One region of the Nocardia sp. NPDC056064 genome, then DNA from elsewhere that is predicted to be linked to it. Evidence: riboswitches for the same ligand, from Rfam matches in the RefSeq annotation. Region 1 holds a riboswitch; the other holds the start of a gene.
The links. A riboswitch is a leader RNA that binds a small molecule or an ion and turns the genes downstream of it on or off. The one in region 1 is predicted to bind cobalamin.

Region 1 (7,134 bases):
CCCGGAATCTCGTGCGTGTACACACGTCCGGTCGGGGCGGGCAGCCCGGACTCGAACGGCGCGTACACCTTCCGCAACGCCTCCCAATACGGCTCGAGGTCGCAGACGTTCTGCAGATTCAGGCCGGTGTCGCGCTCGGTGTGCGCGGCGGCCGCGACGATCGCCGACAGCGCAGGCTGCGACGTGGTACCCGCCATGGCCGCCGACGCACCGTCGACCGCGTCGGCACCTGCCTGCCACGCCGCCAGATAGGTCGCGAGCTGACCACCAGGGGTGTCATGGGTGTGCACATGCACGGGCAGATCGAAATTGCTACGCAGTGCCGTCACGAGCTTGGCGGCCGACGGTGCCCGCAGGAGCCCGGCCATGTCCTTGATCGCCAGCACATGTGCACCAGCGTCCACGATCTGCTCGGCGAGCTTGAGGTAGTAGTCGAGGGTGTAGAGCTGCTCGTTCGGGTCGAGCAGATCACCGGTGTAACTCAACGCGACTTCCGCGATGGCCGTACCGGTTTCGCGCACCGCGTCGATGGCCGGGCGCATCTGGTCGACATTGTTGAGCGCGTCGAAGATCCGGAAGATATCGATGCCGGTGGTCGCCGCCTCGGACACAAATGCGCGGGTCACCTGCTCCGGGTACGGCGTGTAGCCCACGGTGTTACGCCCACGCAGCAGCATCTGCAAGCAGATGTTCGGCACGGCCTCGCGCAGTGCGGCCAAACGCTCCCACGGGTCTTCGTGCAGGAACCGCAGCGCCACATCGTAAGTCGCGCCACCCCACGCCTCGATCGAGAGCAGTTCGGGAGTCAGCCGCGCGACGTGCCCGGCCACACCGAGCAGACCGTTGGTGCGCACCCGGGTCGCCAGCAGCGACTGGTGGGCGTCACGGAAGGTGGTGTCGGTGACGCCGAGCGCCTTCTGCTCCCGCAGGGCCCGGGCGAAACCGTCGGGTCCGAGGGTGAGCAGCCGCTGACGTGACCCGTCCGGCGGCGGCAGCGTCATATCGATGGCGGGCAGCTTGTCGTACGGGTACACCGTGGTGGGCCGCTCACCGTGCGGCTTGTTGACGGTCACGTCCGCGAGGTAGCTCAGGATCTTGGTGCCACGGTCGGCCGACCCGCGCGAGGTGAGCAGCTGCGGGCGCTCGTCGATGAACGAGGTGGTGACCCGGCCCGCCTGGAAATCGGGATCGTCGAGCACCGCCAGCAGGAACGGGATATTGGTCGTCACGCCACGGATGCGGAACTCGGCCAGGGCGCGGCGAGCGCGCGCGGCCGCGGCGGGCAGATCGCGGCCACGGCAGGTGAGCTTGACCAGCATGGAGTCGAAGTAGGCGCCGATCTCCGCGCCCAGGTTCGCGCCGCCGTCGAGGCGGATACCGGCGCCGCCGGGCGTGCGGTAGGCGGTGATGCGACCGGTGTCCGGGCGGAAACCGTTGGCGGAGTCCTCGGTGGTGATCCGGCACTGCAGGGCCGCGCCGCGAATCGAGACCGTCTCCTGGCTCAGGCCGAGATCGGCCAGGGTCTCCCCCGCCGCGATGCGCATCTGGGCCTGCACCAGGTCGACATCGGTGATCTCCTCGGTCACCGTGTGCTCGACCTGGATGCGCGGGTTCATCTCGATGAACACGTGGTTGCCGCGTTCGTCGAGCAGGAATTCCACCGTGCCTGCGCAGCTGTAGCCGATCTGCCGGGCGAAGGCCACGGCGTCGGCGCAGATGCGTTCGCGCAGTGCGGGGTCCAGGTTCGGCGCGGGCGCGAGCTCGATCACCTTCTGGTGGCGGCGCTGCACCGAACAGTCGCGCTCGAACAGGTGCATCACATTGCCGTGCTGGTCGGCCAGGATCTGTACCTCGATGTGGCGGGGGTTCACCACGGCCTGCTCGAGGAACACCGTCGGGTCGCCGAAGGCCGATTCGGCCTCGCGGGAGGCGGCCTCGATCGACTCGCGCAGCTGCTCGGGCGCGGCGACCCGGCGCATGCCACGGCCACCACCACCGGCGACGGCCTTGACGAAGATCGGGTACTCGAGCTCCGTCGAAGCGGCCAGCAGCTGCTCGATGTCGGCCGAGGGTTCGCTGGACTTCAGCACCGGCAGGCCCGCGGCCCGGGCGGCCTCGATCGCGGTGGCCTTGTTGCCCGCCATCTCGAGGACCTCGGCCGAGGGGCCGATGAAGGTGATGCCCTCGCGCGCGCAGGCCGCGGCCAGATCGGGATTCTCCGACAGGAAGCCGTATCCCGGGTAGATCGCGTCGGCGCCGGCCGACTTGGCCGCCTCGACGATCGCCTCGATCGAGAGGTAGGCCCGCACGGGGTGACCTTCCTCACCGATCTGATACGACTCGGCCGCCTTGAGACGGTGCACGGAGTTGCGATCCTCATACGGGAACACCGCGACCGTTCCGATGCCTAGTTCGTAGGCGGCGCGGAAGGCGCGGATAGCGATCTCGCCGCGATTGGCGACCAAGACTTTCGAGAACATTGGACTACGGTACCCGGCCCGCGAGCGGGGTCCGGCACGCAAGGTGACTTCGCCACAGTCTTCACACCGAACATCCCCCGACCTGCGAAGTCGCGGTAATCGGACCGTCACATCTCACCGCGGGAGTCCCCGGCCCGTGCGGTCGGTGGTGCGGCGGCAACGCGCAGGTCACGCCCCTGTTCGGCACGTCCGGGTGAGCAGCCGGCCCGCGACCCCCTATGCTGGTGGGTGCAGCTGGTTCGCCTGCGCGGTGGAAGAGTCGGAGCCCCGACCTCCCGCGCCGGTGTCGAAGCCCGCCGCCGGTTCCCCGGCGCCGGGTGAAGAGGGAACCCGGTGGGAATCCGGGACTGTCCCGCAGCGGTATGCAGGAACGACCGCCGTCATCACGCACTGGACTTCGTGTCCGGGAAGCGACGGCCAGTAGGTCGGTCGACACACACGACCGGTGCCCGCGAGTCCGAAGACCTGCCGACTGTGCCGGATACGCCGTATCCGGCGGCCACCGCCTCGTGGATCGGGCGCGCGGACCACCCACAGACCGAGACAGACCGTGCCCGCACGGCGTCGACGGTCCGGCGGTTGGCGTCTGCCCGCATGGTGAGGGCCGTCCGTACCGCACTGGAGAAACTTCCGTGACTGTTTCGCACACTCCTTTCACCGCAACGGTTCTCGGTCTGCCCCGGGTGGGCCCGAACCGGGAACTCAAGCGCGCGACCGAGGCCTACTGGGCGGGCCGCGCCGACGCGGACCACCTGCACACCGTCGGCCGGGAACTGCGCCGTGCCCAGCTGCTCGAGCTGCAGGCCGCGGGCCTGGACTCGGTGCCGGTGGGCACCTTCTCCTACTACGACCAGGTGCTCGACACCGCCGTGCTGCTCGGCGCGCTGCCCCCGCGCGTCGCCGGGATCGCCGACCCGCTGGACCGCTACTTCGCAGCCGCGCGCGGCACCGACACCGTCGCCCCGCTCGAGATGACCAAGTGGTTCGACACCAACTACCACTACCTGGTCCCCGAGATCGACGCCGCCACCGTCTTCTCGCTGAACCCCGGCAAGCTCCTCGCCGAGCTGGCCGAGGCGATCGAGCTCGGCGTGGCACCTCGCCCGGTGGTGGTCGGCCCGATCACCTTCCTGAAGCTGGCCAAGTCCGCCGACGGCGCGGCCCTGGACCGGCTGCCGGAGCTGATCGCCCTCTACGCCGACCTGCTCACCCAGCTCGCCGACGCGGGCGCGCAGTGGGTGCAGATCGACGAGCCGGTGCTGGTCACCGACCTCACCGACGCCGAGGTCGCCCTCGTGCGCGACACCTACACCCAGCTCTCGGCGGTGGACCGGCGCCCGGCGATCCTGGTCGCCACCTACTTCGGGCACCCCGACGCCGCCCTGGGCGCGCTGGCAGGCACCGCCGTCGAGGGTGTGGCGGTCGACTTCACCGCGGGCACCCGGGTCGCCGATCTCGCCGCGCTGCCCGCGCTGGCGAACAAGCTGGTGGTGGCGGGCGTGGTCGACGGCCGCAACATCTGGCGCACCGATCTCGACGCCGCGCTGAGCACCCTGGGCACCCTGCTGGGCAGCGCCGGGTCGGTGGCCGTGTCCAGCTCGTCCTCGCTGCTGCACGTGCCGTACTCGCTGACCCCCGAGACCGGGCTCGACGAGCGGCTGCGCTCGTGGCTGGCCTTCGGCGCCGAGAAGGTCGCCGAGGTGCGCGTGCTGGCCACCGCGCTCACCACCGGCACCGACGCCGTGGCCGCCGAACTGGCCGCCGCGCGCGACGCCGCCGAGTCGCGGCGCACCGATCCGCGCCTGCACGTCGAGCAGGTCAGGGCCCGCCTGGCCGCGCTCGACGAGAGCGACCTGAACCGCCTGCCCGCCGACGAGCGCCGCGCCCTGCAGCGCGAGCACCTCGACCTGCCGGTGCTGCCGACCACCACCATCGGCTCCTACCCGCAGACCTCGGCCATCCGCCTGGCCCGCGCCGCGCTGCGCAAGGGCGAGATCGACGAGGCCGAGTACGTGCGCCGGATGCAGGCCGAGATCGCCGAGGTGATCACCCTGCAGGAGAAGCTGGGCCTGGACGTGCTGGTGCACGGCGAGCCCGAGCGCAACGACATGGTGCAGTACTTCGCCGAGCTGCTCGACGGCTTCGCCGCCACCGAGAACGGCTGGGTGCAGTCCTACGGCACCCGCTGCGTGCGTCCGCCGATCCTGTTCGGTGACGTCTCGCGTCCCGAGCCGATGACGCTGTCGTGGATCGGTTACGCCCAGTCGCTGACCACCAAGCCGGTCAAGGGCATGCTCACCGGTCCGGTCACCATCCTGGCCTGGTCGTTCGTGCGCGACGACCAGCCGCTGGGCGAGTCGGCCCGCCAGGTGGCCCTCGCCATCCGCGACGAGACGGTGGACCTGGAGGCCCAGGGCACCCGGGTGATCCAGGTCGACGAGCCCGCCCTGCGCGAGCTGCTGCCGCTGCGCGCGGCCGACCAGCCCGCCTACCTGCAGTGGTCGGTGGACTCGTTCCGCCTGGCCACCGCCGGTGTCGCCGACACCACCCAGGTGCACACCCACCTGTGCTACTCGGAGTTCGGTGAGGTCATCTCGGCCATCGCGGGCCTGGACGCCGATGTCACCTCGATCGAGGCGGCGCGCTCGCACATGGAGGTCCTCGACGACCTGAACGCGGCGGGCTTCGCGCTCGGCGTCGGCCCGGGCGTCTACGACATCCACTCCCCGCGCGTGCCCTCGGTCGAGGAGATCACCACGTCGCTGGCGGCGGCGCTGAAAGCCGTTCCCGCCGAGCGTCTCTGGGTCAACCCGGACTGCGGCCTCAAGACCCGCGGCCCGGTGGAGGTCGAGGCGTCGCTGCGCAATCTGGTGACCGCCGCCGCGGCGCTGCGGTAGCCGGGAAACAGCTGCGGTAGCCGGGAAACACCTGGTGAATCGCGGTCCCGGGCGGGCGTTTTCCGTCCGGGACCGCGTGCGCGGCCGCGGGGCGTTTCGGTCTTCATGAGGGGGAGATCGAACCGCCCTGCGGCTCTTCGCACGTTACGCACAAGTAGTAACAGATAAAATCCCTTGCTGGACTGGACATCTCCCGAGGTAATCGCCACTTTCAGCAAACGTTGCGAACCCTGAGCGTTAGGATCTTCGGCGTGCGGAAGATGTACGCGGGGGCCAGGCTACGACGGCTGCGCGAAGAACGGCGGATGACCCAGGCGGCGCTGGCGAAATCGCTGGATCTGTCACCCAGCTATCTCAACCAGCTCGAGCGCGACCAGCGCCCGCTCACCATTCCTGTTCTGCTGAAACTGAACTCGACCTTCGACCTGGATGTCCAGTTCTTCGCCGCCGACTCCGACGCGCGCCTGGTCTCGGATCTGCACGAGGTCCTGGTCGAGGCGGCGGGCGGTGGCGACACCGCGCCGATCACCGAGGTCGAGGAACTGGCGACCCGGCTGCCGGAGGTGGCGCGCATCGTCATCGCCATGCACCGGCGGCTGCGTGCGGCCACCGACCAGCTCGACCTGCTGTCCTCGCGGGTGGAGAACCCCAGCGGCGCCCCCGGCACCCCGATGCCCTACGAGGACGTGCGCGACTTCTTCTACGACCACCGCAATCACATCTCCACCCTCGATCACGCCGCCGAGCAGCTGTTCGAGGAATCCGGGCTCAGCATCGGCTCGCTGGACCGCCAGCTGGCCCGCATCGCCGAGGAACGCGCCGGGGTGACGGTGCTGGTGCGCGGCGACGGCGCCGACCCGACCATCCCGAAACGCCACTACGACCCCGACACCCGCACGCTCACCCTGGCCCGCAGGCTGCGCCCGGGCCAGCGCGCCTTCCAGATCGCCTCGACCCTGGGCCTGCTGCTCTACGGCCGCGAGATCGACAATGTGCTCGCCGAATCCCGCGCGCTCACCGGCGAATCGCGGACGCTGGCCCGGGTCGGGCTGGCCAACTACTTCGCCGGCGCGCTGATCCTGCCCTACGGCCGGTTCCTGCGGTCGGCCGAGGAACTGCGCTACGACGTCGACCTGCTCGCCCTGCGCTTCGAGGTGGGTTTCGAGACGGTCTGCCATCGCCTGAGCACCTTGCAGCGGCAGGGCCAGCGCGGGGTGCCGTTCTTCCTGGTACGCACCGACCGGGCGGGCAATATCTCGAAACGCCAGTCCGCCACCGCCTTCCATTTCTCCCGGGTCGGCGGCAGCTGCCCGCTGTGGGTCACCCACGAGGCGTTCGCACATCCGGGGCGCATCCTCACCCAGATCGCGGAGATGCCCGACGGGCGCCGCTACCTGTGGATCGCGCGCACCACCCCGCCCGCGCCGCAGGGTTTCGGCGGTGCGTCGAAGAACTTCGTCATCGCGCTGGGCTGCGATATCGAGTACGCCGACCGGCTGGTGTACTCGCAGGGCATCCAGCTCGACGACCCCCAGGTGGCCGTGCCGATCGGCGCGGGCTGCAAGGTGTGCGAGCGTCCGTCCTGCCCGCAGCGGGCGTTCCCGCAGATCGGCCGCGCGCTCGCGGTGGCCGAGCACACCAGCACCGATCTGCCCTACCCCCGGCTGCCGCGCTGACTCAGGACTTGGCCAGGTATTCGATGCGTTCGCCGTCCACGGCGGCGTGCATCATCCCGGCCAGGCCCGGATGCTTCACCA
Region 2 (7,134 bases), 1.0 Mb from region 1:
CGTAGCTCGCGGTGGCGAACACGGTGAAGGCCTGGATGACCGGCAGATCGCGGGTCTTCACCGACTCCACCACATACGCGCCGAGCCCCGGCCAGGTGAACACCGTCTCCACCACGGTCGCGCCGCCCAGCAGCACGGCGGTGCCGACCGCCAGCGCGTGCAGCGACGGCACGGCACTGTTGGGCAGCCCGTGCCGCCACAGCAGCCGCCACCGCGACGCGCCCCTGGCGCGCAGCACGTCCGCGGTCGGTGACTCGAGGAAGGCCAGCAGATTCGCCCGCAGCAACCGCGACCAGGAATCCGACAGGCCCACCGCCAGGCAGACCGCGGGCAGCCACACCTGTGCCCAGGTGCCGTCGAGCGCGGCCTTGCCGAAGCCCAGCCCGACCACGAACACCTGGATCAGCAGCAGCGCCACCACGAAACTCGGCACCGAGGTGAACACCAGTGCCAGCCAGCGGGTGCCGTGATCGGGCCACCGCCGTGGCGACCGGGCCGCGATCACGCCCAGTGCCACCGACAGCACCACGGCCACGGCCAGCGCCGACGACGCCAGGATCAGGGTGGCGGGCAGCCGTTCGGCGAACTCACCGGCCACCGGCCGTCCCGAGACGAACGACAACCCGAGATCGCCGCGCAGCACACCCCACAACCAGTGCGCGTACTGCTCCGGCGCGGAGCGGTCCAGATGCAGGGTCTGCTCGAGGTCGCCGATCTGCTCCGGTGTGGGTTCGGGAACACCCTGCGCGACCAGGATCATCCGGGCCGGGTCGCCCGGCGCCAGCGGTAACAGTGCCCAGATGAGCACGCTGGCGCCGAGCAGGGTCAGCACGGCCTCGACGACCCGGCGGCGGGCCCGGGCGAGTGGACGCACCCTCGCCCGTTATTCGCCGGTCCGGCTGGTGAGGTGCCTGCGGACGTTCGACACCCGGTAGTCGGCCCATTCGGGGCCGGTGACCACGGTGAAGTACTTGAACGTCCCGGCCACCACGTAGGCCTGGTCGCGCACCAGGATCTCCTGGGCGCGCGCCAGCAGCGCGTCACGTCGCGCGGTGTCGAACTCGCCGCGCAGTTGCGCGCCGATCGCGTCGATCTCCGGGTTGCTCACGCCCTGGGCGTTCGACGATCCACCGGTGGTCCAGCGCACCAGGTAGGGCTGGATCGGGTCGGCGGTGCCGGAGAGCGAACCGCTCAGCGCCACCGAGGATTCCCACGCGCCGGGGTCCTTCTTGACCGCGGCGGAGTCCTCGGCATTGTTGATCTGCAGATCGAAACCGGCCCGCGCGACCTGGTCCTTCATCGCGATCGCGACATCGTTGGTCTCCGGGCCCTGGGCCTGGGTCACGAACCGCACCACCAGCTTGCGGCCGTCCTTGGCGCGGATGCCGTCGGCGCCGGGCACCCAGCCCGCCGCGTCCAGCAGGCGCTTCGCCTCGTCCAGGTCGTGGACCTGGTTGTCCTGGGCGAACGACATCGACGGCGGGTACAGGCCGGTGGCGGCCGCGAACTGGCCGTTGCCGACGTCTTCGGCGATCCCCGCGTAGTCGATGGCCGCGGTGAACGCCTTGCGGACGGCGGTGTCGGTGAAGATGCCCGCCTTCAGGTTCATCTCCACCAGCAGCGACTGCAGAGCCTGCTCGGAGGACAACACGTGCATATCGCTGTCGCCGCGCAGTTCCAGCTTCGCCGAGGTGGACGGGTAGAACGCCATATCGGCCTCACCGCTGCGCACCCCGGCCAGCCGGGCCTGCTCGTCGGGCACGACACGGACGGTGACGCCCTTCAGCGGCGGCGTTCCCTCCCAATGCTTCTGGTAGGGGGCGAGCACGAGATTGTCGGGGCTCCACGCGGTGATCGCGTAGGGTCCCGAGTACGCGCCCGCGCCGACGATCTTCGCCGAGTCACCGCCCGCGGCCTGCACGGCGGCGACATCGTAGATCTGCAGCGAGTTGTCGCGCGCGGCGAGGGCGGCGGGCACCATGGCGTTCGGCGCGGGGGTGGTAATGACCACCTTGGTGCCGTCCACGGTCACCGTCGTCGCCTTGTCCAGGTACACCCTGGCCGCCGACGATTCGGCGATCTGCCGGGTCAGGGCAGCGGCCACGGCGGCGGCGTCGACCGGCTTGCCGTTCTGGAAGGTGACACCGTCGCGCAGCGTCACGATCCAGCGGGTGTCGCCCTCGCGCACCACCGATTCGGCCAGCCAGGGCGCGATCTCACCGGACTCGGTGACCTGCAGCAGGTTCTCCGCGACACCCCAGTCGAACAGCCAGTTCGTGCCGGTGCCCGCCGGGTCGAGACCGGCGATCTTGTAGGAGTTGTAGATGGTCAGGGTGCCGTCACCGGCTTCGCGCAGCGCCCGTGCCGCGGCGGCACCACCGTCGGTGGCCTCGCCCGCGCATCCGGTGACCATCAGGGTGGCCGCGAGCAGCGCGGCCAGCACGCCTGCGGCGCGGGAACGGCGCCGCCGCCCGGTCCGGGCATGGTCGGACAGCCGCAGGGCATCGTGCCTGCGGCGAGTGAGCACTCGCATTTCTCATCCTCGTGAAGCTAGATCCTGAAGCGGTGCAGGTATCCTGGCTCCCGGATCAACGCTCGCCTTCGGCCTTCCAACCCAGGAAGGTCGTGGCCATGGATGAAGGTCTGCTCCTCGGTCACAGTTGCGGGACAGCCCCGGATTCGCACCGGTGTTCCCTGCGGAAGTGAACCTAGCGGACGGGGCGCGCCGGTGGGGGAACGGGCGGGGTCAGGTCGCTGTCGCTGACGGTGTATGTCAGCGGGGGATAGGTGAAATCCGTCTCGGTGTTCTCGCGTCGTCGCAGGGCATAGAACTCGCGTCGCTGTTCGTCGTCGGCCGTGGTGAGGGGCGCACCCCGGTGCAGGTAGGGGTGTCCGTCGCGGAAGTGGAGAACAGTCTTCGATGTCCGGAAGGTGACGCCCAGCCACTCGTTCTCCGTGGTCCGGGCGGCCGTGTCCAGCACGATCTTGTGCCGGAGGAGCCGATTCGTGGCGACCGAGAACACCACGACGCCGTGGTGTGTCAGGGGGATGTCGAATCTCTCGCCGGAGTTCTTCGGTTCGACGATCAGCGTCCGCGGCGGGAGCTCGGGATGCCGGTAGCAGGAGAAGACGGCGATGAACGACTCGTCGGCCAGATCGAGGGCCTGATCGGAATGGCTGCCCATGGTCGCGTAGGCATTGGTGTAGCGCTCGGCGAGCGCGTTGTCGAAGGCTGCCGGGAGTTCGGCGCGGGCCTGGATCCGCCGGGCCAGACGCTCGTGCACGGACGCGAAGTGCTGGGCGGGACGGCCGTAGCGCGCGGTGGTACGGACGAGCGGGATGCCGCCGGTGGCATCGACTCTGGTCAGCACGGCGCCGCGGCGGCCCTTGCCGAGGTCTTCCCAGTCGACGGAGGCGGCGAGTGCGGTGAACAGGTCGTCCTCGACCGGCAGCGGGTAGGTGACGATCCCGTCCGGGAGGCTAGATCCGGGGAGCAAGGTAGTCCCCGGTGTTCATGCTGAAGCGGAACCGGTCGCCGTAGTCGATGAAGGACACGGACCGGTTCTCCTCGGCGTAGAGCTCGCGCAGCGCGTCCATGCCGTCCTCGGTGGGCGGCTCCAGCGGGATCAGGCCGGTACCCGGGTCGAGGAAGGTGCGGCCGTCGCGGTGCACGGCCTCGGTGGTCGAACAGCGCACCACATAGCCCAGGCGGGTCGGCAGCAGCGCGGCGTCCAGCGTCGACGGCCGGATCTCGTGGGTGTAGAGGCGATTGGTGGACAGCGGTATGAACAAGACCGAGCCGGGGTAGAGGGTGACGCTGAATCGTGCCGGGAGGCCGGTCTTCTCGGCCGGATTCTTGAGGCGGAAACGCAGGCTGGTGAGCCCGCTGACACCTCGCACGCCGTAGTCGAACGGGTCCTCGGGCAGGGGCTCGAGCTCGTCGAGGCCGTCGTAGAAGGTGCAGAAGGCCATGATCCCGTCGACGGGCATGTCCTTGGTCTTGTCGGCGTGGGCCGAGATCTTGGCCTTGGACTGTTTGCGCTCGGCCGTGGCGTGCGTGTTGTGATAGATCTGCGCCAGCACGTGATTGAGCGGGGCATGCCCACGGAAGATGGTGTCGGCCTCCTGGTTCAGGGACTCGACGATGCTGGTATCGGTCGCGCGGAAGGTCTCGGTCGGGCCCGAGAGATTCGTGGAGCAGCGCAGCAGGCGGAAACGCAGATCGTCACCCTCGCGCGTGACGGGCGTCAGATAGATCCCGGTGCGATGTGCTGTGCCCGTCTTGGTGGATTCGGTCAGCGACTGGAACGTGTGTTCCGCGCTGATCCGGCCGAAATGGTCGTCGTCGAGGTCGAAGAACCGGCGATAGTGCACGCCAACACCGTGCACCCGAACCGGCACCCGGCCCGCGTCGACGCGCGACCACGAATCCTCCGCGGCGACACCGTGCGACAGCTCGCGGATCACCGACACCCGCGCGGCGGACCGCAGCGAACGGCCGCTGATCGCCGACAGGTCACCACAGAGGTACACGGCCTTTCCCGCGAGATCGACGGAACCGGTGGCGAGATCCACCGGCCCCATCACCACTCCGGGGAAATCCCGGACCACCGCACTGTCGCGCATCTGCGCGGGCGCCACCAGCACACTGCCCGCCGCATCGATCCGAGCCTCTGCCATGGACATCGAGCAGTCCCCCCGTCGTTCCCCGACCTCACCGTGCGCCGACAGCCCGCCCCTGCACTGTGTTTCGACACGCGAGAACCAGTCTGCCGTTCGCAGATTAGCGGATCTACTCGTCGCGGTGTTCGGCTGCGCCGACGGCACCCTGCGGGTCTCCCTCGGCATGGACTGTGGGAACTGGACTGGGAGCACACCTTCGGGTGAACCGGCCTGCCGTCATCAGTGCACGGCGGGTACCCGGTCCACGGAATCGTCTGCCGCCCGGTCGGTTCGGGTGATCAGGAAACCGAAGGCGGCCGCGAGGACGTACATCAGCACCGAATAGACGGCGGCGGGGATCGCGGCCTCGGAGCTTTCCAGGACACTGAGCGCGATGGTCATGGCCACGGCCGTGTTGTGGATGCCGACCTCCATCGACGTCGCGATCGCCTGGGGGCGGGCCAGCCGGAGCAGGCGGGCGCCGGTGTAGCCCAGGGCGAGGCTCGACAGGCAGAACAGGGCGGTGACCAGGCCGACCTGCCGCGCGTAGTCGGCGACATCGTCGCGTTCGGCCACCAGCGCGCCGACCGAGACCAGGGCGAGCACGCCGACGGAGAAGATACGGACCGGCCGATCCGCGGCGGTCGCGAAGGCGGGGGAGAAGCGGCGCACGATCATGCCGATCGCCACCGGCGCCAGCACGATCGCGATCACCTGCACCACCTTGCCGAACTGCAGGCCGACTTCACCGTCGGCACCGAAATAGCCGATGGCGAAATTGGTGATGATCGGGACGGTGATGGCGGCCAGCACGGCGTTGATCGCGGTGAGCGTGATGTTCAGGGCCACGTCACCGCGGAACAGGTGGCTGTAGAGATTGGCGGTGGTGCCACCGGGCGACGCGGCCAGCAGCATCATGCCGATGGCCAGCAGCGGCGCCAGGTCGAACAGTTCGATCAGGCCGAACGCGAGCGCGGGCAGGGCGAACAGTTGCAGGGCCAGCGCGACCAGCACGGCCCTCGGTGAGCGCCCGATCCGGCGGAAGTCACCGATGGTGAGGGTGAGGCCCAGCCCGAACATGATGATGGCGAGCGCGCTCGGCAACCCGATGGTGATCAGGGCGGAGGATTCCATTGGTCAACTCTCGATTCTCGGAGGAGAGCGCAGACGCGCGGCGGGGAGGTGGTCGCCCACGCCGCAATGTAATCGCCGCTTACATGACTGTCAAGCGACCGTGGCGACGGCCTTCCACCACGTCACGACGCGCTCGACGACAGGCTCCGGAGTGCGGACCCATTCGATGTGCCCATTGCTCGCGCCGGGCGGAACGTCTGTGGCGCGGTAGTCCCAGCGGGTCGCCGCACCGGGCTCGAACAGCGTGCGGGCGAAGTCGTCGATGCCGGATTCGGGTGCCAGGGAATCGTTTTCCAGCGCGATCACCAGGGCGGGGATGTCGATGGGGCGCTGCGCCGGGAACGGCGGCCGGCCGGTGAGCACCATGCGGGCCCACTCACGCATCATGGTGCGCGCACCGGGGGCGCCGAACGCGGGCGGCGGAAGGTAGCCGAACGCCGCGGTCAGCGCCGGGATCATGGCGGCCATGGCGGCGACGTGCAGGCCGTATCCGGCGAAGTGCCGGTGGTGCGGGAGGCAGCCGCCGATCGTCACGAGCCCGTCCACGCCGGGGTGGTTGATCACGTGCCCGGCGGCGAGCTGGGCGCCGAGGCTGTGGCCCAGCACGATCACCGGTCGGGTGGGATGGTGGCGGCGGAGCTGGGTCACCGCGTCGGTGATGGTATCGATCTCGTCCGCGTAGGACCAGTCGTGTGCGCGCGCCGCGCGGGGCCCGCCGCGCTCGAACCCGCGGCGCGGCAAGGCGTGTGCGTCCCAGCCGTGCTCGCCGAACGCGCGGACCACCGGGGTGTAGAAGCGGGAGCCGATGGCCATCGCCGGTGCGATCAGGACGATGGGAGCCTCGCTGTGCGGGTCCATCGATGCGCCGATGTCGGTGCTGGTCACTCTGTGCTCCTCGGGGTGTTCACGCTGTCGACCGCGCGCTGTGGAACCCCTAATGTAAGCGCTGAGTACATCGACGGGGGCGGGCGGGTCCTCCGGGAAGCCGGATCGCCCTGGCTCCTGCGGGTCCGGATCTCGGTGCAGGTCGCGCTGTGATGCCGACGTGCAGCTGGTGGCTACTCGTCGACGGCCGCGGCGGGGCGTAGGTCGAGGATCGAGTTGATCGTCGCGCGGACCCGGTCGGTGAGTTCGCCGGGCGCGCCGACATCGAACTTCCCGTGCAGGTACAGGAAAGCCAGGCCGTGCACCAGCGCCCACATCGCGGTCGCCAGCGCTTCCTCGTCGGACTCCGGAAAGGCTTGCCGCACAATCGATCGCACGTATTCGTGGATGGCGGTGGTGGCCGCGACCCGCTCGGGGCTGGTGGGGTCGCAGGGCTCGGAGAACATGGCGCGG

Region 2: linked by a shared signal. The riboswitch ahead of ACFC06_RS04620 (ABC transporter substrate-binding protein) and the one ahead of metE (5-methyltetrahydropteroyltriglutamate--homocysteine S-methyltransferase) in region 1 are both predicted to bind cobalamin.

What each region holds. Positions count from the first base shown of each region.
Region 1 covers NZ_JBHJWO010000001.1:2,033,212-2,040,345, forward strand. The annotation lists gene ACFC06_RS09355 (pyruvate carboxylase) at 1-2,480, opposite strand, end outside; cobalamin riboswitch at 2,764-2,968, shown strand; gene metE (5-methyltetrahydropteroyltriglutamate--homocysteine S-methyltransferase) at 3,113-5,377, shown strand; gene ACFC06_RS09365 (short-chain fatty acyl-CoA regulator family protein) at 5,629-7,053, shown strand; gene recG (ATP-dependent DNA helicase RecG) at 7,055-7,134, opposite strand, start outside.
Region 2 covers NZ_JBHJWO010000001.1:998,084-1,005,217, reverse strand. The annotation lists gene ACFC06_RS04625 (ABC transporter permease) at 1-874, opposite strand, end outside; gene ACFC06_RS04620 (ABC transporter substrate-binding protein) at 884-2,533, opposite strand; cobalamin riboswitch at 2,570-2,696, opposite strand; gene ACFC06_RS04615 (hypothetical protein) at 2,709-3,497, opposite strand; gene ACFC06_RS04610 (hypothetical protein) at 3,481-4,686, opposite strand; gene ACFC06_RS04605 (bile acid:sodium symporter family protein) at 4,903-5,796, opposite strand; gene ACFC06_RS04600 (alpha/beta fold hydrolase) at 5,887-6,681, opposite strand; gene ACFC06_RS04595 (TetR/AcrR family transcriptional regulator) at 6,855-7,134, opposite strand, start outside.